2 regions of the Kluyvera sp. CRP genome follow, and region 2 is predicted to be linked to the other one. Evidence: predicted binding sites of a transcription regulator. Region 2 holds the regulator's gene; the other holds the start of a gene.
The links. Region 2 encodes LexA, which represses DNA repair genes until DNA is damaged. Its sites were predicted from a motif close to TNCTGTATGTACATACAGNA; they were not measured.
Positions count from the first base shown of each region.

Region 1: uvrB (excinuclease ABC subunit UvrB) is a predicted target of LexA. The motif match lies at 5,025-5,044, and genes of this name have one in related genera.

Region 1 is NZ_CP082841.1:2,705,840-2,716,975, reverse strand. Features, by position in the region: gene eptA (phosphoethanolamine transferase EptA) at 1-837, shown strand, start outside; gene pmrA (two-component system response regulator PmrA) at 848-1,519, shown strand; gene pmrB (two-component system sensor histidine kinase PmrB) at 1,523-2,602, shown strand; gene uvrB (excinuclease ABC subunit UvrB) at 2,922-4,946, opposite strand; gene bioD (dethiobiotin synthase) at 5,585-6,262, opposite strand; gene bioC (malonyl-ACP O-methyltransferase BioC) at 6,255-7,010, opposite strand; gene bioF (8-amino-7-oxononanoate synthase) at 6,994-8,151, opposite strand; gene bioB (biotin synthase BioB) at 8,148-9,188, opposite strand; gene bioA (adenosylmethionine--8-amino-7-oxononanoate transaminase) at 9,273-10,562, shown strand; gene K7B04_RS12730 (kinase inhibitor) at 10,633-11,109, shown strand.
Region 2 is NZ_CP082841.1:733,838-744,973, forward strand. Features, by position in the region: gene zur (zinc uptake transcriptional repressor Zur) at 1-321, shown strand, start outside; gene K7B04_RS03365 (CsbD family protein) at 375-584, opposite strand; gene dinF (MATE family efflux transporter DinF) at 711-2,030, opposite strand; gene lexA (transcriptional repressor LexA) at 2,099-2,707, opposite strand; gene K7B04_RS03380 (diacylglycerol kinase) at 2,807-3,175, opposite strand; gene plsB (glycerol-3-phosphate 1-O-acyltransferase PlsB) at 3,304-5,733, shown strand; gene ubiA (4-hydroxybenzoate octaprenyltransferase) at 5,814-6,686, opposite strand; gene ubiC (chorismate lyase) at 6,701-7,198, opposite strand; gene malM (maltose operon protein MalM) at 7,424-8,368, opposite strand; gene K7B04_RS03405 (maltoporin) at 8,483-9,808, opposite strand; gene malK (maltose/maltodextrin ABC transporter ATP-binding protein MalK) at 9,910-11,019, opposite strand.

The DNA.
Region 1 (11,136 bases), 2.0 Mb from region 2:
AAAGATAACGTGGTCTATTTCCCGAAAACGACCTCTTGCGGTACAGCAACGGCGGTTTCTGTTCCCTGTATGTTCTCCAATATGCCGCGAGCTCGCTATGATGAGTCTTTAGCCCATCATCAGGAAGGCCTGCTCGATATTATTCAGCGCGCGGGAATTCAGGTGCTGTGGAACGACAACGACGGTGGTTGTAAAGGCGCCTGTGACCGCGTACCGCATCAGGATATGACGGCGATGAAGTTACCGGGACAGTGCATTGACGGCGAATGCTATGACGACGTGCTGTTCCACGATTTAGAAAAAACCATCGACAGCATGCAGGGTGACGGCGTGATTGTGCTGCACACCATCGGCAGCCACGGCCCGACCTATTACAACCGTTACCCACCGCAGTTCCGTCGTTTTACGCCAACCTGCGACACCAGCGAAATTCAGTCTTGTTCTCAGGAACAGCTGAAAAATACCTACGACAACACCATTCTGTACATCGATTATATTGTCGATAAAGCGATTAAACTGCTGCAATCAAAGCAGGATAAATTTACCACCAGCCTGGTTTATCTTTCCGACCACGGAGAGTCGTTAGGTGAAAATGGCGTTTATCTGCACGGCTTACCGTATTCTATTGCGCCAGAAACGCAAAAACATGTGCCGATGCTGTTATGGTTATCTGACGATTATCAAAAACGCTATGGCGTGAACTACGATTGCCTGCAAAAACAGGCCAAAGAAAATGACTATTCTCAGGATAATCTGTTCTCTACCGTACTGGGTATGACTGGCGTAGAGACAAAGGAATATCATGCAGCGGATGATATATTAGCGACCTGCAAATAGAGGCGAACAGATGAAAATATTAGTCGTTGAAGATGACACGCTGTTACTGCAGGGGCTGATTCTGGCCATGCAGAGTGAAGGATACGCCTGCGACGGTGTTGCCACCGCGCAGCAAGCGGCGCTGAGTCTTGCGAATGGCCACTATAGCCTGGTGGTGCTGGATCTTGGCCTGCCGGATGAAGACGGGCTGCATTTCCTGCATCGTATGCGTCAGGAAAAAATGAGCACTCCGGTGCTGATTCTGACGGCCCGCGATACCCTGGAAGACCGGGTCAGCGGCCTGGATACCGGTGCCGACGACTATCTGATCAAACCCTTTGCGCTCGAAGAGCTCAATGCCCGCATTCGTGCGCTGCTGCGCCGTAATCTCAATCAGGGCGATAACGAGGTGACGGTCGAAAATCTGCGCCTTAACGTCACTCGCCGCCAGGTATGGCTAGACGGCGAACTGCTGGAGCTGACGCCTAAAGAGTACGCCCTACTTTCCCGCCTGATGCTCAAGGCTGGCAGCCCGGTGCACCGCGAGATTCTCTACAACGATATCTACAACTGGGATAATGAACCGGCAACCAACACGCTGGAGGTGCATATCCACAACCTGCGTGACAAAGTGGGTAAGGCCCGTATTCGCACCGTGCGCGGCTTTGGCTACCAGCTGGTTAATTCCAGCCCAACGGAGTAACCCATGGCATTATTCTCCGTTCGCCAATGGCCAATGCGCCACCAGTTGCTGCTGGCGATTGGCCTGATTCTGATCGTATTCCAGCTTATCAGCGTGTTCTGGCTGTGGCATGAGAGCAAAGAGCAAATCGAGCTGGAAGTGGCGATGCTGCTCAACAACCACAACAACGTGAAACATATCCGCCACGAAGTTCGTGAAGCGATTGCCAGCCTGCTGGTGCCAAGCGTGGTGATCATCGGACTAGCGCTGTTTTTGTGTCTACAGGCGGTCAAACGTATCACCCGCCCTCTGGCTGACCTACAGCAAGAGCTGGATCGCCGTACCCCGGGGAATTTACAGCCCATTTACCTACAGCAAACCACCGTTGAGGTTGAAGCGGTCACCAAAGCCATCAACCAACTGGTGGAAAACCTGACCCAAACGCTCGACCGGGAACGCCTGTTCACCGCTGACGTGGCCCATGAGCTACGTACTCCGCTGGCGGGGTTAAAGCTGCATCTGGAGCTGCTGGAGAAAACGCAGAAACTGAGCCTTGCCCCGCTGATTCAGCGTTTGGATCAGATGACTGAAAGCGTTGCGCAACTGCTACTGCTGGCGCGGGTCGGCCAGTCCTTTTCAGCGGGAAGCTATCAGCAGGTGAATTTGCTGAGTGATGTGCTGGAACCGCTTAAGGACGAGCTGGAAACGATGCTGGAGGTGCGAGCGCAGAAGTTAGTCATTGCCGAGCCGACACCCACGGTAACCGTTGCCGGTGATGCGACGCTGCTGCGCCTGATGGTTCGTAACCTGGTAGAGAATGCACATCGCTACAGCCCAAAATCAACCACCATTACGCTGTCGCTGGCCGCAGACAGCAAACCAATGTTGATTGTGGAAGATGAAGGGCCAGGAATTGATGAATCGAAGGTAGGCGAGCTGAGCCAGGCTTTTGTGCGCATGGACAGCCGCTATGGCGGCATTGGCCTCGGGCTTAGCATCGTGACGCGCATCGCCCAGCTGCATGAAGCGGCGTTCTTCCTGCAAAACCGCGAAAACACAACCGGGACGCGGGCATGGGTAGAGTTTTTGCCGACAAAGCGCTAAGAGAAGTCAGTAGCTCAACAGCCAGTGGCTCAGGAAACCGGCAACGATGGCAACGGAGACGAGTAAGGTAAATAACTGCTGGAAATTCAGATTCGACATGACGCTACCCCTAATGATTTTAAGGATAGTATCAGCAGAATAGATTAAGTGAACATTAAGGCGGATAGCGGGATCGTGATGGCCGCCGCAACTCAGATAAATAGAGCCTGGTACACCCCCCCATAAGCCGGATAAAGCGTTTGCGCCGCCATCCGGCAAATGAGCCGAACGGCCTGATGGCGCTACGCTTATCAGGCCGACTCGATATTTTCGCTGCGGATCACGACGCTGCGATAAACAGTTCACGCAGTTGATGCAAACGGTCGCGAATTTCTGCCGCTTCTTCAAACTCGAGGTTCTGAGCGTGTTTCAGCATCTGCGCCTCCAGCGTTTGAATCTGCTGCTGGAGCGCTTTCGGCGTCAGCGCTTTCACGTCTGGCTCAACGATTGGCGAGGCAGAACGAGACTTGCCGCGCCCCTTCGCTTTCGTTTTCGCCAGCCCCTCGCCCATCGCCAGAATATCGACAACGTCTTTCACCAGCCCCTGAGGCACGATGCCATGCTCTTCATTGTAGCGTTCCTGCTTCTCGCGACGGCGTTCCGTTTCGCCAATCGCCTTCGCCATTGATGGGGTAATCTTGTCGCCGTAGAGAATGGCCTTACCGTTGATATTACGCGCGGCACGGCCAATGGTCTGAATCAGCGAACGTTCCGAACGCAGGAAGCCCTCTTTGTCGGCATCGAGAATCGCCACCAGCGAGACTTCCGGCATATCCAGGCCTTCACGCAGCAGGTTGATACCCACCAGCACGTCAAACTCGCCCAGACGTAAATCCCGAATGATCTCCATACGTTCAACGGTGTCGATATCAGAGTGCAGGTAGCGTACGCGCTCACCGTGTTCTTCGAGATATTCCGTCAGGTCTTCCGCCATGCGTTTGGTCAGGGTTGTCACCAGCACGCGTTCGTTGATAACCGAGCGCTTGCGAATTTCTGACAGCAGATCATCCACCTGAGTCGCCACCGGGCGTACCTCAATCAACGGATCAAGCAGGCCGGTTGGACGCACCACCTGGTCGATAACTTCGCCGCCGGATTTCTCCAGTTCATAGTTACCCGGCGTTGCCGAAACATAGATGGTTTGCGGCGCCAGCGCTTCAAATTCTTCGAACTTCAACGGGCGGTTGTCGAGCGCCGACGGCAGACGGAAGCCGTACTCGACCAGTGTCTCTTTGCGCGCCCGGTCGCCGCGGTACATGCCGCCAATTTGCGGAATGGTGACGTGCGATTCATCAATCACCAGCAGGCCGTCAGCCGGCAGATAATCGAACAACGTCGGCGGTGGCTCGCCCGGCCCGCGCCCGGACAGGAAGCGTGAGTAGTTTTCAATGCCCGAGCAGTAGCCAAGCTCGTTCATCATTTCAAGATCGAACTGAGTACGCTGGCTCAGACGCTGCTCTTCGAGGAGCTTGTTATTTTCCAGCAGCACCTTGCGGCGCTCTGCCAGCTCAACCTTGATATCTTCCATCGCCTGGACAATGCGCTCACGCGGCGTGACGTAGTGCGATTTCGGGTAGATGGTGAAGCGCTGAATGGTCGACTCGACGTGCCCGGTTAGCGGATCGAACAGCGAGAGGCGCTCGACCTCTTCATCAAACAGCTCAACGCGCAGCGCCAGATCGTCAGACTCTGCCGGGAAGATATCAATCACCTCGCCGCGTACGCGGAAGGTCGCGCGCTGGAACGCCTGATCGTTGCGGGTGTACTGTAGCTCAGCCAGGCGGCGCAGAATTGAACGCTGGTCGATAATCATGCCGACCGTCAGGTGCAGCATCATTTTCAAATAGAGATCGGGATCGCCCAGGCCGTAAATCGCCGACACCGAGGCCACCACCACGACATCGCGGCGCTCAAGCAGTGCTTTGGTGGCGGACAGACGCATCTGCTCAATGTGTTCGTTCACCGAGGCGTCTTTTTCGATAAAGGTGTCGGAGCTGGGAACGTAGGCTTCTGGCTGGTAGTAATCGTAGTAGGAGACAAAATACTCCACCGCGTTTTCCGGGAAGAATGCCTTCATTTCGCCATAGAGCTGCGCGGCCAGCGTTTTGTTCGGCGCCAGCACCATCGTCGGACGCTGGAGATCGGCAATGACGTTGGCCACAGTAAAGGTTTTCCCCGACCCGGTAACGCCCAGCAGCGTCTGGTGCGCGAGACCGTCCTCCAGCCCCTCTTTCAGACGTGAGATGGCTACCGGCTGGTCGCCGGAAGGGCTGAACGCGGAATGTAATTTAAAGGGTTTACTCATGGGCAACGCTACCTGATAACGGATGGGTCGGGCTGGAGATTAATTCTACTCGCCGCCTGCCAAATTGCCAATAAAAAATACTGGATATAAAAACAGTAATCTATTATCGTATTTTGAGCAAAACAGGTTGCGGCATGCGTCACAGGCGAAAATTTATCCTCTGACAACTTAAAACACCAGTTGAACCGGGTTATCCCCAGAACTTTTTCTCTTTTAACATTTGTCAATATCGGTCATGAAAGTTTTATGGCAATCCGCAGCACTTTTTATTACGCCATTGCTTTTATTTATCTTGTTGATTATTAATAAAAAGATAGAAAAGCCGCCTTTCGCATCAATTCAGGCGCAGGCCGCATGTTCTCTCGTTTACCGCTAGTTTTCTAACTCTAATACACAGGGTTATCCACAGGAATAGTGGATAACTGCCGCTAGCCCCTATCCCTCGCCACCCGGCGGTTTGCGCAACTTCCTGTCAACGTGAAATCAAAAAAATATTTTCTCGCCAATTTTGATATGTATCAGCGAAAAGGCGCACGTGTTTTATCCATAACGGCGTGCTTTTTCCTTACGTTTTCTGCGGGTTATCGCTTACGAATGAAGATAACCCGCGAGAGAAAAATCAGAATAAAAAAAGGGGTTTATAACAGACTCAAATCGAGATAGCCGCCAAGAGGTCGATCGTCGACCGACTCGCCAAGCCACGGAATTTCGCCCAGCAGGGGGGCAGGCAGCATTCTCTGGAGGGTACTCAGATACTCGGCATGGCGGCGCCCCGGCGGTACGACGTCATTGGCAATCCAGCCAGCCAGCCGCAGCCCGGCCTGCTGTACTGCCTGAGCGGTTAGCACGGCATGATTGATGCAACCCAGCTTCACCCCCACCACCAGAATAACCGGCAGTTGCTCGTCGCGAACCCAGTCGGCGAGCGTCAGCGTGGGCGAGAGCGGCGTAAACCAGCCGCCAGCGCCTTCCACCAGCACCCAGTCGGCCTGCGCTTCTAAAGCACGCAAACCCGCCGATAGCACGCCAGCCTCAATAGGCCGCTGCTCATCGGCGCTCACAATATGCGGTGACGTGGGTTCCGCAAAGGTATACGGGTTCACCTCTTCATAACGCAGTGGCAGCGCGCTGTTACGCTGGAGCGCCAGCGCGTCGCTGTTGCGCAACCCCTCATCGGTCATTTCGCTGCCCGATGCTACCGGCTTATAGCCCACGGCGCGACGGCCCAGCAGGCGTGCGGCCTGCAATAGTGCGGTGCTGGCAACGGTTTTCCCGACTTCCGTATCGGTTCCGGTTACATAAAAACGTTCAGTCACGTGTGATGATTCCTGTGAAAAGATGGTAGGTCAGCGGGCAAATCCCCTCCTGCCTCGGCCAGGCCAGCTGTAGCTGCTGGAGCCTGCCGCGGGTGAGCGGCTGGCGGCTGCGCCCCTGGTGCAGGTGTGTTGCGCCAATCCCCTTTAACGAGCGCATCGCGCTCAGCGCATCGGGAAAAGAAAGGGTGATGGTGGTCGCCATCCCATGGCCAGAATAGGCCGCCAGCGCCTCGCGCAGCGTCGCTTCAGGCAGGAAGCGATTGGCGTGCGGATGGCTGTCGAGAGCCTGCCACGCCTGGTTAAGCTCCGGCAGCGAACCCGCCGTCAGCGTGGTAAATGCCAGCGTGCCACCGGGGGCGAGCTGACGATAAAGGCCAGCCAGCGCTGCATGCAGATCGCTACACCACTGAATAGCCAGATTGCTCCACGCTAAATCGAAGCCGCCGCCAGGTAGCGGTATATCCTCGATATCCGCCAGCAGATACGCATCCGCCGCCTGCTGTAGACGCGCCTGTCGCAGCATCTCCGCCGAGAGATCCAGCGCGGTAACGTGGCTGCCCTGCTCGCGCCAGTAGCGGCTGTAGCTCCCCGGCCCACAGCCGGCATCGAGTACGCGGGAAAACGCCCGCGCCGGCAGCTGGGACAGCAGCTGCGCGGCGCTGAGGCGCTGTAACTCGTCGTGTTGTTGATAAGACGCCGCCGCGCGGCCAAACGCCGCGGCGACCGCCTGTTTATCCACGCTCGCCATGCAAAACCTCCAGCAGATGAGCAACGTCCTGCGCGTCATGCGCGGCAGTGAGCGTCAGACGCAAACGCGCGGTGCCCGCGGGTACCGTCGGTGGACGAATAGCCGTGACCCAGCAATCCTGCGCACGCAAGCGTTCGGCTAACCGCAGCGTGTCTGCGTTATCACCGACGATCAACGGTTGAATGGCGCTCTGCGAGCCGCTCAGCGCGTAGGCCAGCCCTTGCGCGCCACGGCGAAAATCAGCAATGTGTTGGGTCAAAATGTCGCGGCGCTGTTGGCCGTCATCGCTCTGAATGACCGCCAGCGCCGCCTGTAACGCTTGCGCCTGGGCGGGAGGCATCGCGGTGCTGTAAATCAGATGACGGGCGAACTGGATGAAATAGTCGGCGACCGCCTGGCTGCAAAGCACCGCCGCGCCGCTCAGGCCAAAGGCTTTGCCGAACGTCACCACCAGTAGCTCCGGCTTAACGCCCTGCTGAAAGCAACTGCCGCGTCCATTTTCACCGACTACGCCAATACCGTGCGCATCATCGACCATCAGCCACGCGTCGGCGGCACGCGCCGCGGCGGCGACCTCGGCCAGCGGCGCGCTGTCGCCATCCATACTGAACACCCCTTCCGTCACCACCAGCTGTTGCCCTTTGACGGGGGCAGCCAGCAGCCGGGCAAGGTGATGGCGGTCGTTATGCTGAAAACGCCGCAGCTGCGCGGGGCTGAGGGTTGCCGCTTCAAGTAGCGATGCGTGGCTCAGGCGGTCGGCGGCGATACGATCCTCGCGTCCAGCCAGTGCAGCAATCACCGCCTGATTGGCGGCAAAACCGGAGATAAACAACAGCGCGCGGTCATAGCCGAGCCAGTCCGCCAGCTGTTCTTCCAGGCGCAGATGCGCCTGGTGGTAGCCGGTGACATGCGCGGATCCGCCGCTGCCGACGCCGTAACGTTCCGCCCCGTCCTGCCAGGCACGAATCACCTGCGGGTGCTGGCTGAGGCCCAGATAGTCGTTGCTGGAAAAATTGCGGTAACGGCGTCCTTCGCACATCAACCAGCGCCCAGCCCCCTGCGCCAGCGGCTGGCGCTGGCGAAAGGCCTGCGCTTCACGACGTTCAGCGACAGCGCGGTCGATTCGCTGCTGCCAGCTCATACCGCCGCCGCGTTGTAATAATCGTCGGTATCCGGCGTCATCAGCGCCTGTTCGAGACGCTGCTGCTGCTCGTTGTCTCCGGCGGTGACCGTGGTTTGCTGCGGGTTCAGCCCCAGCTTGCGGAACAGCTGTAAGTCTTTATCTTCTTCCGGGTTTGGCGTCGTCAGCAGCTTGCAGCCGTAGAAGATGGAGTTAGCGCCCGCCATAAAGCACATTGCCTGGGTCTGCTCGTTCATCTGCTCACGCCCCGCGGACAGGCGCACGTGCGAGGTCGGCATCATGATACGCGCCACGGCAATCGTGCGAATAAAATCAAAGGCATCAACGTCTTCGTTATCGGCCAACGGTGTGCCTTTGACCTTCACCAACATGTTGATCGGCACGCTTTCCGGCGGCGTCGGCAGATTGGCCAACTGGAGCAGCAGACCGGCGCGGTCATTAACCGTTTCCCCCAGCCCGACGATCCCGCCGGAACACACTTTAATCCCGGCTTCGCGCACTTTATCCAGGGTATCAAGACGTTCCTGATAGCTGCGGGTGGTGATGATATTGCCGTAGAACTCCGGAGAGGTATCGAGGTTGTGGTTATAGTAGTCCAGCCCCGCCGAGGCCAGACGCGCCGCCTGGCTGTCAGAGAGCGTTCCGAGCGTCATACAGGCTTCGAGCCCCATCTCTTTGACGCCCTGTACCATCTGCTCGAGATACGGCATATCGCGCTCGTGCGGGTTTTTCCATGCCGCGCCCATACAGAAACGGGTGGAGCCTGCCTGCTTGGCTTTGCGCGCCGATTCCAGCACCTGTTCCACTTCCATCAGGCGTTCGCTCTCCAGCCCGGTTTTGTAGCGTGAACTCTGCGGGCAGTACTTGCAGTCTTCCGGACAGGCGCCGGTTTTAATCGACAGCAGCGTACTCACCTGTACCTGCTGAGGGTCAAAATGTTGGCGATGGACCTGCTGCGCTTCAAACAGCAGTTCCAGCAGCGGTTTTTCGAAAAGAGCGGTGACCTGCGACATTGTCCAGCGTAAAGGGTGAGCCATTGGCTTCTCCGGGGGTTTTGTTAATTTTCGGTTCGGTTTATACTCGTAAACCTAAAACTTTTCAAAATGGTTTACAAGTCGATTATGACAACGGACGATCTCGCCTTCGATAGCCGCCATATCTGGCATCCCTACACCTCCATGACCGCACCGTTACCGGTTTATCCAGTGGTTTCCGCCGAGGGCTGCGAGCTGCAGCTTGCCAGCGGCGAGCGTCTGGTCGACGGCATGTCCTCCTGGTGGGCGGCGATTCATGGTTACAATCACCCGCGTCTGAACGCGGCGATGAAAACGCAGATTGACCAGATGTCGCACGTGATGTTTGGTGGGATAACCCACCCTGCCGCGGTGGCACTGTGCCGCAAGCTGGTGGCCATGACGCCCGAACCGCTGGAGTGCGTCTTCCTGGCCGATTCCGGGTCGGTGGCGGTTGAAGTGGCGATGAAGATGGCGCTGCAGTACTGGCAGGCCAAAGGCGAGTCGCGTCAGTGTTTTCTCACCTTCCGTAACGGCTACCACGGCGATACCTTCGGCGCGATGTCGGTTTGCGATCCGGATAACTCCATGCACAGCCTGTGGAAGGGTTATCTGCCGGAGAATCTGTTTGCCCCCGCACCGCACAGCCGCTTTGACGGTGAGTTCGACGAGTACGATATGGTGGCGTTTGCCCGCCTGATGGCCGCTCATCGCCACGAGATTGCCGCGGTGATCCTTGAGCCGGTAGTCCAGGGGGCGGGCGGCATGCGGATGTATCATCCGGAGTGGCTAAAGCGCATCCGTAAGATGTGCGATCGTGAGGGGATCCTGCTGATTGCCGACGAAATTGCCACAGGCTTTGGCCGCACCGGCAAGCTGTTCGCCTGCGAACACGCGGGGATCAGCGCCGATATTCTGTGCCTCGGTAAAGCGCTCACCGGCGGCACGTTGACGCTGTCTGCCGCGATCACCACGCGCGAGGTGGCGGAAACCATCAGCAACGGCGAAGCGGGCTGCTTTATGCACGGGCCGACGTTTATGGGCAATCCGCTGGCCTGCGCGGTGGCGACGGAAAGCCTGGCGCTGCTGGAAAGCGGCGAGTGGCAGACTCAGGTGGCAGCGATTGAGCAGCAGCTTAAGCGCGAGCTGGCCCCCGCCTCCGACGCGCCGCTGGTCGCCGATGTACGCGTTCTGGGCGCGATCGGCGTGGTCGAAACGCGCTACCCGGTCAACATGGCGCTGCTTCAGCGATTCTTTGTTGAGCAAGGGGTCTGGATTCGACCATTTGGCCGCCTGATCTACCTGATGCCGCCGTACCTGATTACCCCGCAGCAGCTGACGCGTCTGACCCGCGCGGTGTGCCTCGCGGTCGAACAGGAAACATTTTTTATCCAATAAGCAGCGGTAATCTGCCGCGGTTAACGCTACACTCCTTTGTTAATCAGTAGATTAACAAAGGAGGCAGTTGATGAAATTAGTCAGCCACGATCTGCGTGACGGCGAGAAACTACCCCAGCGCCAGGTATTCAATGGGATGGGTTACGACGGTGAGAATATCTCGCCGCATCTGGCCTGGGACGATGTGCCTGCCGGAACCAAAAGCTTCGTTGTGACCTGCTACGATCCGGATGCCCCAACTGGCTCCGGCTGGTGGCACTGGATTGTCGCCAACATTCCAGCCGACACCCGCGAACTGCCCACCGGCGCAGGCTCCGGCCTCGTTGGCCTACCTGCCGGCGCGCTGCAAACCCGCACCGATTTCGGTAAAGCAGGCTACGGCGGCGCAGCACCGCCAAAAGGCGAAACGCATCGCTATATCTTTACCGTCCACGCGCTGGATATCGACAAAATCGACGTTGACGAAGGCGCCAGCGGCGCAATGGTGGGCTTCAACGTCCATTTCCACAGCCTCGGCAGCGCGAGCATTACCGCACTGTTCAGCTAACCGTACGTTAAACGTATTCAGCCCTGC
Region 2 (11,136 bases):
GCGCTGGAGTTTCTGCTTGAGCAGGGCTTCGTGCACAAGGTCGAGTCCGCTAACAGCTACGTCCTGTGCCACCTGTTCGATCAGCCGACCCACACCTCCGCAATGTTTATCTGCGATCGCTGCGGCGTGGTGAAAGAAGAGTGTGCGGAAGGCGTTGAGGACATCATGCATACGCTGGCAGCAAAGATGGGCTTTGCGCTGCGCCACAACGTCATTGAAGCGCACGGGCTGTGTTCCGCCTGCGTGGAAGTTGAAGCCTGTCGCGCGCATGAACATTGCCATCACGACCATACGATTCATATTAAAAAGAAATCCCGCTAACGCGGGATTGATGGGGAGCGTACCTCCTTGTACGCATGGGCAGGAGGAGTGCGTTACCAGCGGTGATTGTGCCGTTTATCCCAGCTATCCACCTCTTTTTCCGCCTGATCTTTTGCGTATCCATAACGTTCCTGGATTTTACCGACCAGCTGATCGCGTTTACCTTCGATCACCGTGATGTCATCATCGGTCAGTTTGCCCCATTGCTCTTTCACTTTACCTTTAAGCTGCTTCCAGTTACCGCCGACTTCGTCTTTATTCATCATTGAATCCTCGATCGTCAGTGAATGAATAGCGAGAGAGTGTGAACTCTTTTTCGCTAAGCGTGAGGTTAATTGTAGTCAGTCATTCTGAGCATGATTCACTATTCGGAATCTTTAACCATCACATCAGGAAAACCAGCTGTCATTTCGCCAGTGGCGACGCCAGATATACGCCAGCGACAGGCCGCGCAGCGCGAGGAAAACGGCCAACGCCAGCCACAGCCCATGGTTGCCAAGCACCGGCAGTGCCAGCAGCGTCAGCGCAAAACCGGCGGCGGCGACCGCCATGCTGTTGCGCATCTCGGCGCCTCGCGTGGCGCCGATAAACATGCCGTCCAGCAGATAACACCAGACGCCAATCACCGGCAGCACCACCTGCCACAGCACGTAACGGTCGGCCAGTTGCTGCAGTTCGGGCAGCGAGGTAAGCAAGGCGACGATATTTTCGCCAAACACGGCGTATACCAGCGCAAAAGCCAGCGCCACCACGCCCGCCTGACGGCACGCGGCGCGCCAGATCTCAAGCAGTTTGCTGCCATCACGCGCGCCATACGCCTGGCCGGAGTGCGCCTCCACCGCATAAGCGAAGCCATCCAGCGCGTAGGCGGTGAAAGTGAGCATCGTCATCAGCACCGCGTTCACCGCCACCACTTCACCACCGAGCCGCGCGCCAAAGACGGTGACCGCGCCGAAGCACAGCTGTAACAGCAGGGAACGCAGCATAATGTCGCGGTTGAGCGCCAGCAGGCGGCGGATGTTGCCGCGCCAGGCGGTTTTCAGCATCGCCCAGGAGATGCCGCGCATCGCCATCACCTTGTGTACCATTCCCAGCCCGACCAGCAGGGTGGCGTATTCGGCAATCGCCGTAGCGAGCGCGGCGCCCTGCACGTTCATGTGCAGACCCATCACCAGCCACAGGTCGAGCACAATGTTCAGCACATTCCCCACCACGAGCAGCACCACCGGCGCGCGCGCATACTGCACGCCCAGTAGCCACCCCAGCAGGACCAGGTTCGCCAGGGAAGCAGGCGCGCTGAGCCAGCGAATGGCGAGGAAGCGACGCGCCTGCTCTAGCACCTCACCGCTGCCGCCAACGATAGACAGCGCCAGATTAATCAGCGGGGTTTTAAACACAATGATCAGCAACCCGGCGCCCAGCGCCAGCATCAACGGTTGCACCAGCGCGCGTGCCAGCGCCTGCGGGTTTTTCGCGCCAAAGGCCTGCGCCGTCAGGCCGGTTGTACTCATACGTAGAAACAGCAGCAGCATAAACAGGAAGCTGGTCGCCGTCGCCCCAATAGCGACACCGCCCAGATAGACGGGGCTGTCCAGGTGACCGATGACGGCGGTATCGACCAGACCCAGAAGAGGCACGGTAATGTTGGAGAAGATCATCGGTAGCGCAAGGCGCCACAGCGCTTTATCAGCGGAAGTGAGTAGCGACATGGGTATCAACCAGAACGAAAAAAGGCTGCGATAGCGGATGTATCGCAGCCATTAGAGAGGGGGAGTTTTTACAGCCATTCGCCGTTGCGGATAACGCCAACGGCCAGCCCTTCAATGGAGAAATTCTGCTGACGCAGATCCACCACGATCGGCTTAAATTCGCTGTTTTCTGGCAGCAGTTCGACGACGTTACCCTGTTTTTTCAGGCGTTTGACCGTGACTTCTTCGTCGATGCGCGCGACAACGACCTGGCCGTTACGTACGTCCTGAGTCTTATGCACCGCGAGCAGGTCGCCGTCCATAATCCCGATATCTTTCATCGACATGCCGCTAACGCGCAGCAGGAAGTCGGCGCTCGGTTTGAACAGCGACGGGTCAACCTGGTAATGGCCTTCGATATGCTGCTGCGCCAGCAGCGGTTCGCCCGCCGCGACGCGGCCCACCAGCGGCAGACCTTCTTCTTCTTCCACCAGCAGGCGGATACCGCGAGAAGCGCCGGAGACAATCTCGATGACACCTTTACGCGCCAGCGCTTTCAGGTGCTCTTCAGCCGCGTTCGGGGAACGGAACCCCAAGCGCTGAGCAATTTCCGCACGCGTCGGCGGCATGCCCGTCTGGCTGATGTGATCCCGGATGAGATCAAACACCTCTTGCTGCCTGGTCGTTAACGCTTTCATTCCGCCCCCTGGGTGTATATACAGTTATGCTGTGAGTATATACAGCTAGTGTTTATTTTGAAACCATAAAACGCACGAAATCAGGCAGTTTTCACAGCTTTAGTGGAAATGCGCCCACAGCAGCGTGCCCCAGGTGATGAGCGCGACGAAAATCGCCAGCAGCACCGCCGCCGATCCCATGTCTTTTGCCCGCCCGGACAGCTCGTGGTATTCGGAGCCGATGCGGTCCACCACCGCTTCCAGTGCACTATTGAGAATTTCCACTATCATCACCAACAGGACGGAGCCGATGAGCAGCACGCGCGTAATCGCGTCGACATCCAGCCAGCAGGCGATAATAATCGCCAGCACCGACGCGACACCCTCCTGGCGGAACGCGGCTTCGTTGATCCACGCCGCGCGAAATCCTTTCCAGGAATAGCCCGCTGCTTTGATGATTCGGGTGAGCCCGGTGGTATTATTGGCCATCTCAAGAACCTTTTTTGTTATTACGTCAATGACAATGCGTGTTATGAAGCGGTAGAACAGAAATTCTGCTGACTTTCTGATATTCTTGCCGCGCATTTGCATGATTAACCAGAGGCTTTACATCGTTTATGTCCGGCTGGCCACGAATTTACTACAAATTACTGAATTTACCATTAAGCGTACTGGTAAAAAGCAAGTCTATTCCCGCAGAGCCTGCACAGGAATTAGGGCTTGATACCTCGCGTCCGATTATGTACGTCCTGCCTTATAATTCTAAGGCCGACCTGCTGACGCTGCGCGCCCAATGTCTGGCGCACGATTTACCTGACCCGCTTGAACCGCTGGAAATCGACGGCACCCTGCTGCCGCGCTACGTGTTTATCCACGGCGGCCCGCGCGTGTTCACCTACTACACGCCGAAAGAAGAGTCGATCAAGCTGTTCCACGACTACCTCGATCTGCACCGCAGCAATCCGGATCTGGATGTGCAAATGGTGCCGGTCTCCGTGATGTTCGGGCGTTCGCCTGGCCGCGAAAAAGGCGAGGAAAACCCGCCGCTGCGAATGCTCAACGGCTTCCAGAAATTCTTCGCTGTCTCCTGGCTGGGCCGCGATAGCTTCGTGCGCTTCTCGCCGTCCGTGTCGCTGCGCCGCATGGCCGACGAACACGGCACGGACAAAATCATTGCTCAGAAGCTGGCGCGCGTCGCGCGTATGCACTTTGCCCGTCAGCGTCTGGCGGCGGTTGGCCCGCGTCTGCCGGCGCGTCACGACCTGTTCAAAAAGCTGCTGGCGTCGAAAGCCATCGCCAAGGCGGTAGAAGACGAAGCGCGCAGCAAGAAAATCTCGCACGAGAAGGCGCAGCAAAACGCCATTGCGCTAATGGAAGAGATTGCGGCGAACTTCTCCTACGAGATGATTCGCCTCACCGACCGTATCCTCAGCTTTACCTGGAACCGTCTGTATCAGGGGATTAACGTCCATAACGCCGAGCGCGTACGCCAGCTGGCGCACGACGGCCATGAAATCGTCTACGTGCCCTGCCACCGTAGCCATATGGACTACCTGTTGCTCTCTTACGTGCTCTATCACCAGGGGCTGGTGCCGCCGCATATTGCTGCCGGTATCAACCTGAACTTCTGGCCGGCTGGCCCGATTTTCCGCCGCCTGGGCGCGTTCTTTATCCGCCGTACCTTTAAGGGCAACAAGCTGTACTCCACGGTGTTCCGCGAATACCTCGGCGAGCTGTTCAGCCGCGGCTACTCCGTTGAATACTTCGTGGAAGGCGGGCGTTCCCGTACCGGCCGCCTGCTGGATCCGAAAACCGGCACCCTGTCGATGACCATTCAGGCAATGCTGCGCGGCGGTACTCGCCCGATTACGTTAGTGCCGATTTACATCGGCTACGAGCACGTGATGGAAGTGGGTACCTACGCCAAAGAGCTGCGCGGCGCGACCAAAGAGAAAGAGAGCCTGCCGCAGATGCTGCGCGGTCTGAGCAAGCTGCGTAATCTCGGCCAGGGCTACGTCAACTTCGGCGAACCCATGCCGCTGATGACCTACCTGAACCACCACGTGCCGGAGTGGCGCGAGTCGATCGACCCGATCGAAGCCGTACGCCCGGCGTGGCTGACGCCGACCGTCAATAAACTGGCGGGCGAGCTGATGGTGCGCATTAACAACGCCGGTGCCGCCAACGCCATGAACCTGTGCTGCACCGCGCTGCTGGCCTCTCGCCAGCGTTCGCTGACCCGCGAACAGCTGACGCAGCAGCTGGAATGCTACCTGGCGTTAATGCGTAATGCGCCGTACGCGCCGGATGCTACCGCGCCAAAAGCCTCCGCCAGCGAGCTTATCGACCACGCGCTGCAGATGAACAAGTTCGAAGTCGAGAAAGACACCATCGGCGACATCATCATTCTGCCGCGCGAGCAGGCGGTGCTGATGACGTACTACCGCAACAACATCGCGCACATGCTGATTATGCCGTCGCTGTTGGCCACCATCATGACTCAACATCGCCAGATCTCCCGTGACCAGGTGTTGAGTATGATCGAAACGCTGTATCCGATGCTGAAAGCCGAGCTGTTCCTGCGCTGGACGCGTGAAGAGCTGCCGGCAGTCATTGATACGCTGATCGCCGAAATGGCGCGTCAGGCGCTGATTACCGAGCAGAACGGCGAGCTGCGCATCAACGCGTCACACTCCCGCACGCTTCAACTGCTGGCGGCCGGGGCGCGCGAGACACTGCAACGCTACGCGATCACCTTCTGGCTGCTGAGCGGCAACCCGTCGATGAACCGCAGTACGCTGGAGAAAGAGAGCCGTACGCTGGCGCAGCGTCTGTCGGTGCTGCACGGCATCAACTCGCCGGAGTTCTTTGATAAAGCGGTGTTCTCGTCGCTGGTACTGACGCTCCGCGATGAGGGCTATATCAGCGACAGCGGCGACGCCGAGCCGGAAGAGACGATGAAGGTTTACCAGATGATGGCGGGCCTGATTACCTCGGACGTGCGCTTGACGATCGAGAGCGTGACGCAGGAAGAGGCGGCACAGTAAAAACAAAAATCCCCGGTCTGTACCGGGGATTTTTTTATTCGCTTATTGGGTGCCGGCCAGGCGACAGTTTCATGCCAAACTCAGAACTGCCAGTAGCTCATCGCCAGCCCAATAAACAGCACCAGACCCACGTAGTTATTGTTCATAAACGCCTGGAAGCACGGCCCACGCTCGCGGTGGCGGATCAGCTTCTGTTGGTAGACGAACAGCGCACCGGCGATCAGGATTGACCAGTAAAACTCCCAGTTCAGGCCGTTCAACCAGCCGATAAGCGCCATCAGCGCCAGCACGCACGCCTGCAGGATACCGATAATCAGACGGTCGTTATCGCCGAACAGAATCGCCGTGGATTTGATGCCAATCTTCACGTCATCATCACGGTCAACCATCGCATACTGGGTATCATAGGCCACCGCCCACAAAATATTCGCCAGCAGCATCAGCCAGCAGCTCAGCGGCAGTGACTCGCTGACCGCCGCGAAGGCCATCGGAATTGACCAGCCAAACGCCGCCCCCAGCACCACCTGCGGCAGGTGGGTATAACGCTTCATAAACGGGTAAACCCAGGCCAGCGCCAGCGCCGCCACCGACAACAGAATGGTCATCGTGTTGAGCGTCAGCACCAGCAGGAAAGAGAGCGCCACCAGCACGATAAACAGCGTACGGGCCTCTTTCTCCGTGACCGCGCCGCTCGGCAGCGGACGGTTGGCCGTGCGTTTCACGTGGCCGTCGAATTTACGATCCGCATAATCGTTGACCACGCAGCCTGCGGCGCGCATCAGCCAGACGCCCGCCACAAACACCGCCAGGATCCACAGCGGCGGTACGCCCGGTGAGGCGACCCACAGTGCCCACAGCGTCGGCCACAGCAGCAGCAGCGCGCCGATCGGTTTATCCGTACGCATCAGTCGATGGTAAGCCAGTAGCTTGTTCTGCTTCAGACTCCACTCCATTCTTCTTCTTCCTCTTAGTACAGCGGCGATGCCGGTAAAAACAGCTCGGTTAACAGCAGCGGTTTACCGCTCAGGCGGAGACGGGAACGACGCCCCCACAGCGCATCATGACGGCCTATCTCAATAAAGTCTCGCGTCAGCGTCGACGACGTAAACAGATAACGACCCAGCGGCGTCTGCCCCAGGTTTTGTAGCGCCAGCTCCGGCCCACAGAGGGTCGACTCTGGCACCACGGTGCGCCCGGCAAGCCACGGCTCACCGCCGACGCACAATAATATTTCTCGCAACCAATAGCGAGACTCTTCTGGCAACAGGTGTTGTTCTTCTACCAGCGCATCGCGGCTGACAAACGCCTCGTTTAAAAGCGTTACGCTAACCGGTTTCCCAAACTGCTCAAACCGTTTGGTCATCGAATCTTCCAGCATCAGCCAGTCGCGCTGAGTGGGTTCAAGCGGGGGAATGACGTCAAAATAGCGCAGCGCGCGCAGTTGCGTCAGTGCAGGGTGCGACATGCCTGTCTCTCCAATACAAAGCGTTTCGCCATTGTATCGCAGAAAGCCGCGGGAGGGGGTGCAGTAATGGTCAAATACGATCATTAGCGCAACAGCAGTGCAACAGTTTGCTTTGCGCTATATGCCGTTCATCATCGCAGCTTGAAGGATGAAGCGTATAAAAAAGGTGTGCCCGACAGGGCACACCGAAAGGCTTCGCCTAAACATCGGCGCTGCGGGGAGAACTTACCCCTTGCCTTTTACAGCGCCGATAAAGGTGGAACGAGCAGATTTAGATCCCAGGCGTTCGGCTTCATTCATCAGTTTCAGGGCTTTGTCGATATCCCCTTTCGCCACGGCCTGTTTAATCCCGTTGTTGAAGTAGCTTTCCGTATCGTCGAGCATCGGTTCAGTTTTCGCTGCCGGAGCCGCAACTGGCGCCACGACCGGGGCCGCTGCGGGTGCGCTGGCAACCGGAGCCGCCGTGTTGCCGACAGTGACCGGAGCCGGGCCGGAAGAGCCAAACAGCGGGCCAACCAGAACGCTGGAGCTGCTGTTGGTTTTCACCTTCAGCTTCACCAGACCGTCGGTGGTGTGTTTAGCGATCGGGTCAGGAATATCCGGCACCGCGTTACCGGTGCCTTTAGCGTAGGCTTTTGCCGGATCCAGCAGCGTCGTGGTTTGCTGGAGATCTTTCTCGGTGGTAAACACCAGAACATAGAGTTTTTGCTGGCCCAGCGCCGGCGTCAGGCGCATCACCCCTTCCAGACGGTCGGCGCTCATTACGCCAGGCTCCTGGTAGGTGAAGTAGCTGCTTGGGAAGAACGCAGAAGGCGTCATATTCTGGTCAAGAATCAGCACGTTCGGCGCAAATACGCTGGTTTGTTTGTTCACTTCGCTGGTCAGGGTCAGCGTCAGCTCGCCAATATTGGCGGGAACGCTGTAGGCCACAACGTTGCCGGTGATTCCCGGAACGTTCAGGCTTTGACCACCGGTGGAAATTTGGGTGGATTGAACTTTAGATTGATCGACCGGCGTCCAGGTCAGCTGCTGGAGGGCAGCGGTCGGGATGGTCGGCGCGGCGCTGGTGTTTTGCGGCACGTAGTTGACGTCAGCGAGGCTAATGCCCGGGACGCTCGCCATTAATCCAGCGGATAAGCAGAGAGCAACGAGACTTTTTTTCATTTTCATTATGATGACCTCAGAAAGCGTGGTTCTAGCGGTAGCCAGGCAATAGCGCGCTAAACCTCAAGGAACAGAGGGGCTTGCGCCCCTCGTCGGTTGTTACGTCAGGTTAGTGCTGAATTACCACCAGATTTCCATCTGGGCACCGAAGGACCACTCATCGTTGTCGCCGCGGCTGTAGGTTTTCGCGCTGGTATCTTTGTAAGCGATACCGTTGTCGTAACCCCATTTCTCATCCCACTTCGCATAGGTTGCGAATACGCGGATGGCCGGACGGGACCAGATGCTGTCGCCAGCCTGCCACTGTTGCGCCAGGGTGATTTTGTACTGGTTGTTGGTGTCGCCGGTTTTCTGCGACTTAACGTTGTCGTAGCCGACTTCCATCAGGGTGCTCATGATTGGCGTCCATTTGTACATAGGACGCACACCGACGGTCCACCACTTGGTGCCGTTGCCATCATCGCGGTCGATATTCTGGTACATACCGACGTACATCAGATCAACTTTCTCACCGAGGGAGATTGCGCCGTGATCAAGTACACGCCACATGTCGCCGTTGTTATTGATCTTGTTATCTACCGCACCGATTTCTGCGTCTTTGTCATAGTCGTTGCCGGTGAAAGAGCCCTGAGACAGACCTTTACCCTGCGTGGTCATGGCGTCAGTGGCGTACTGAACAACAAACTTGTTGTAGCCTTTCAACATGCTCTGGGTATGTTCAGCGGTGAACATCCAGCCGTCTTTGGTTGCGCCGTCAGCAAAGCTGTAACCGTCGGTTTTGTTAGCACGACCGTAGTCAACACCCAGCTCCAGCACGCCGTCCGGGTTGGTTTCCAGACCGGCTAAACGGACGTCGAATACGTCGTTCGCTGTGTCTTTGTATTTGCTGTAAATATCATTGCTGGTGAAGATGTAAGAACCACCCGCTTCCTGAGAACGGGTTGCTGCCAGAGACAGTTTACCGAAGCCCAGATCGATGTTTTCGATACCGGCACCAGGACCCGAGATATCCCAGTAGTAGAAGTCGATCATGTGAACGTCATGACGCTGATAGAAGCGCTTACCGGCCCAGATAGTGGAACCTGGCAGCCATTCGATCAGGTTTTTACCCTGGACGTTCGCTTCACGGAACGCCGGGTCGGTTGCTTCCCAGTCGTTCTGCTGTGCAACGGAGTAAGCCACGTTGGTGTCGAAGTAGAAGCTCTTATCGCCCTCTTTCCACACTTCCTGACCTAATTTAATTTCAGCATAGGTTTCACATTCGTTACCAAGACGGTATTTACTTTGTGCACCGGTTGCCTGGAAACACTGTTGTTCGCCACCGCTACCCGTCCAGCCAATGCCGGAACGCGCGTAGCCATGAAAATCTACGGCCATTGCCTGAGCAGACATAATGCCTGCTGCGACGGCAACCGCCACGGGGAGTTTGCGCAGAGTAATCATCATTCTATCTCCTGAGATCATTGCTTTTCTTTTCAACATTTCGCCCCTGTATCGCCTTATCGCTGGCGGCGTGGGGGCTGCCTGTTTGCTTTGTTATGGGACGTTTAAACGCCGAGCTCTTTATGCAGCCGACGACATGCGGTGCCATCTTCACGGAACAGATGGCAGCGCTCTGGCGGCAAGCCGATGGCGAATGTGGCTCCCTCTTCGACCAACACCACGTCGTTCTGGCGGTAAACCAGGTTTTGACGGATGGCAGGGATCTGGATATGAATTTGTGTTTCGTTGCCCAGTTGCTCGACAACATGCACCACGCCTTCCAGCGTCACATCGGCGATGTGGCTCGGCATCAGGTGTTCCGGGCGAATGCCCAGCGACATGTTGGCGCCAACCTGCACGTTGTTACTCTCGACCGGCAGCCAAATCTGCTGACGGTTCGGCAGCTCGACCTGCACCTGATCGATGGCGGTGGCAGTGACTTTCACCGGCAGGAAGTTCATCTTCGGCGAGCCGATAAAGCCCGCGACGAAACGGTCAGCCGGGTAGTGGTACAGCTCGAGAGGTTTACCGACCTGCGCCACGCGGCCGGCGTCGAGCACCACGATTTTGTCGGCCAGCGTCATCGCTTCGACCTGATCGTGGGTGACGTAAATCATCGTGCGGCCCAGACGTTTGTGCAGGCGGGAAATTTCAATACGCATCTGTACGCGCAGCGCAGCGTCGAGGTTAGAAAGGGGTTCATCGAGCAGGAATACACGCGGTTCGGCAACCAGCGTACGACCAATCGCCACGCGCTGACGCTGGCCGCCGGACAGCGCCTTCGGTTTACGTTCCAGCAGATGGGCTAACTGCAGTACTTCGGAAACCTGGGTCACGCGCTGGTTAATCACGTCTTTTTTCGCGCCAGCCAGCTTCAGGCCAAAGGACATATTTTCAGCAACGGACAGATGGGGATATAACGCGTAGGACTGGAACACCATCCCCACGCCGCGCTCGGCTGGCGGTACGTCGTTCATGCGGGTATCGCCGATCATCAGATCGCCGCTGGTGATGGTTTCGAGGCCTGCGATCATACGCAGCAGCGTAGATTTACCGCAGCCTGATGGCCCGACAAACACCACGAACTCCCCTTCCTGGATATCAAGGTTGATATCTTTTGATACCACCACGTCGCCCCAGGCTTTCGTTACATTGCGTAGCTGTACGTTCGCCATGCCCTTCTCCCTCGTTACAACTTGTCACCAACAGACACATTCAAGATGGGCTGACTATGCCTTACACATCATTGAGGGGAATCCTCCACCCCCCTTGTTTTTTATGGGGGAGGAGAC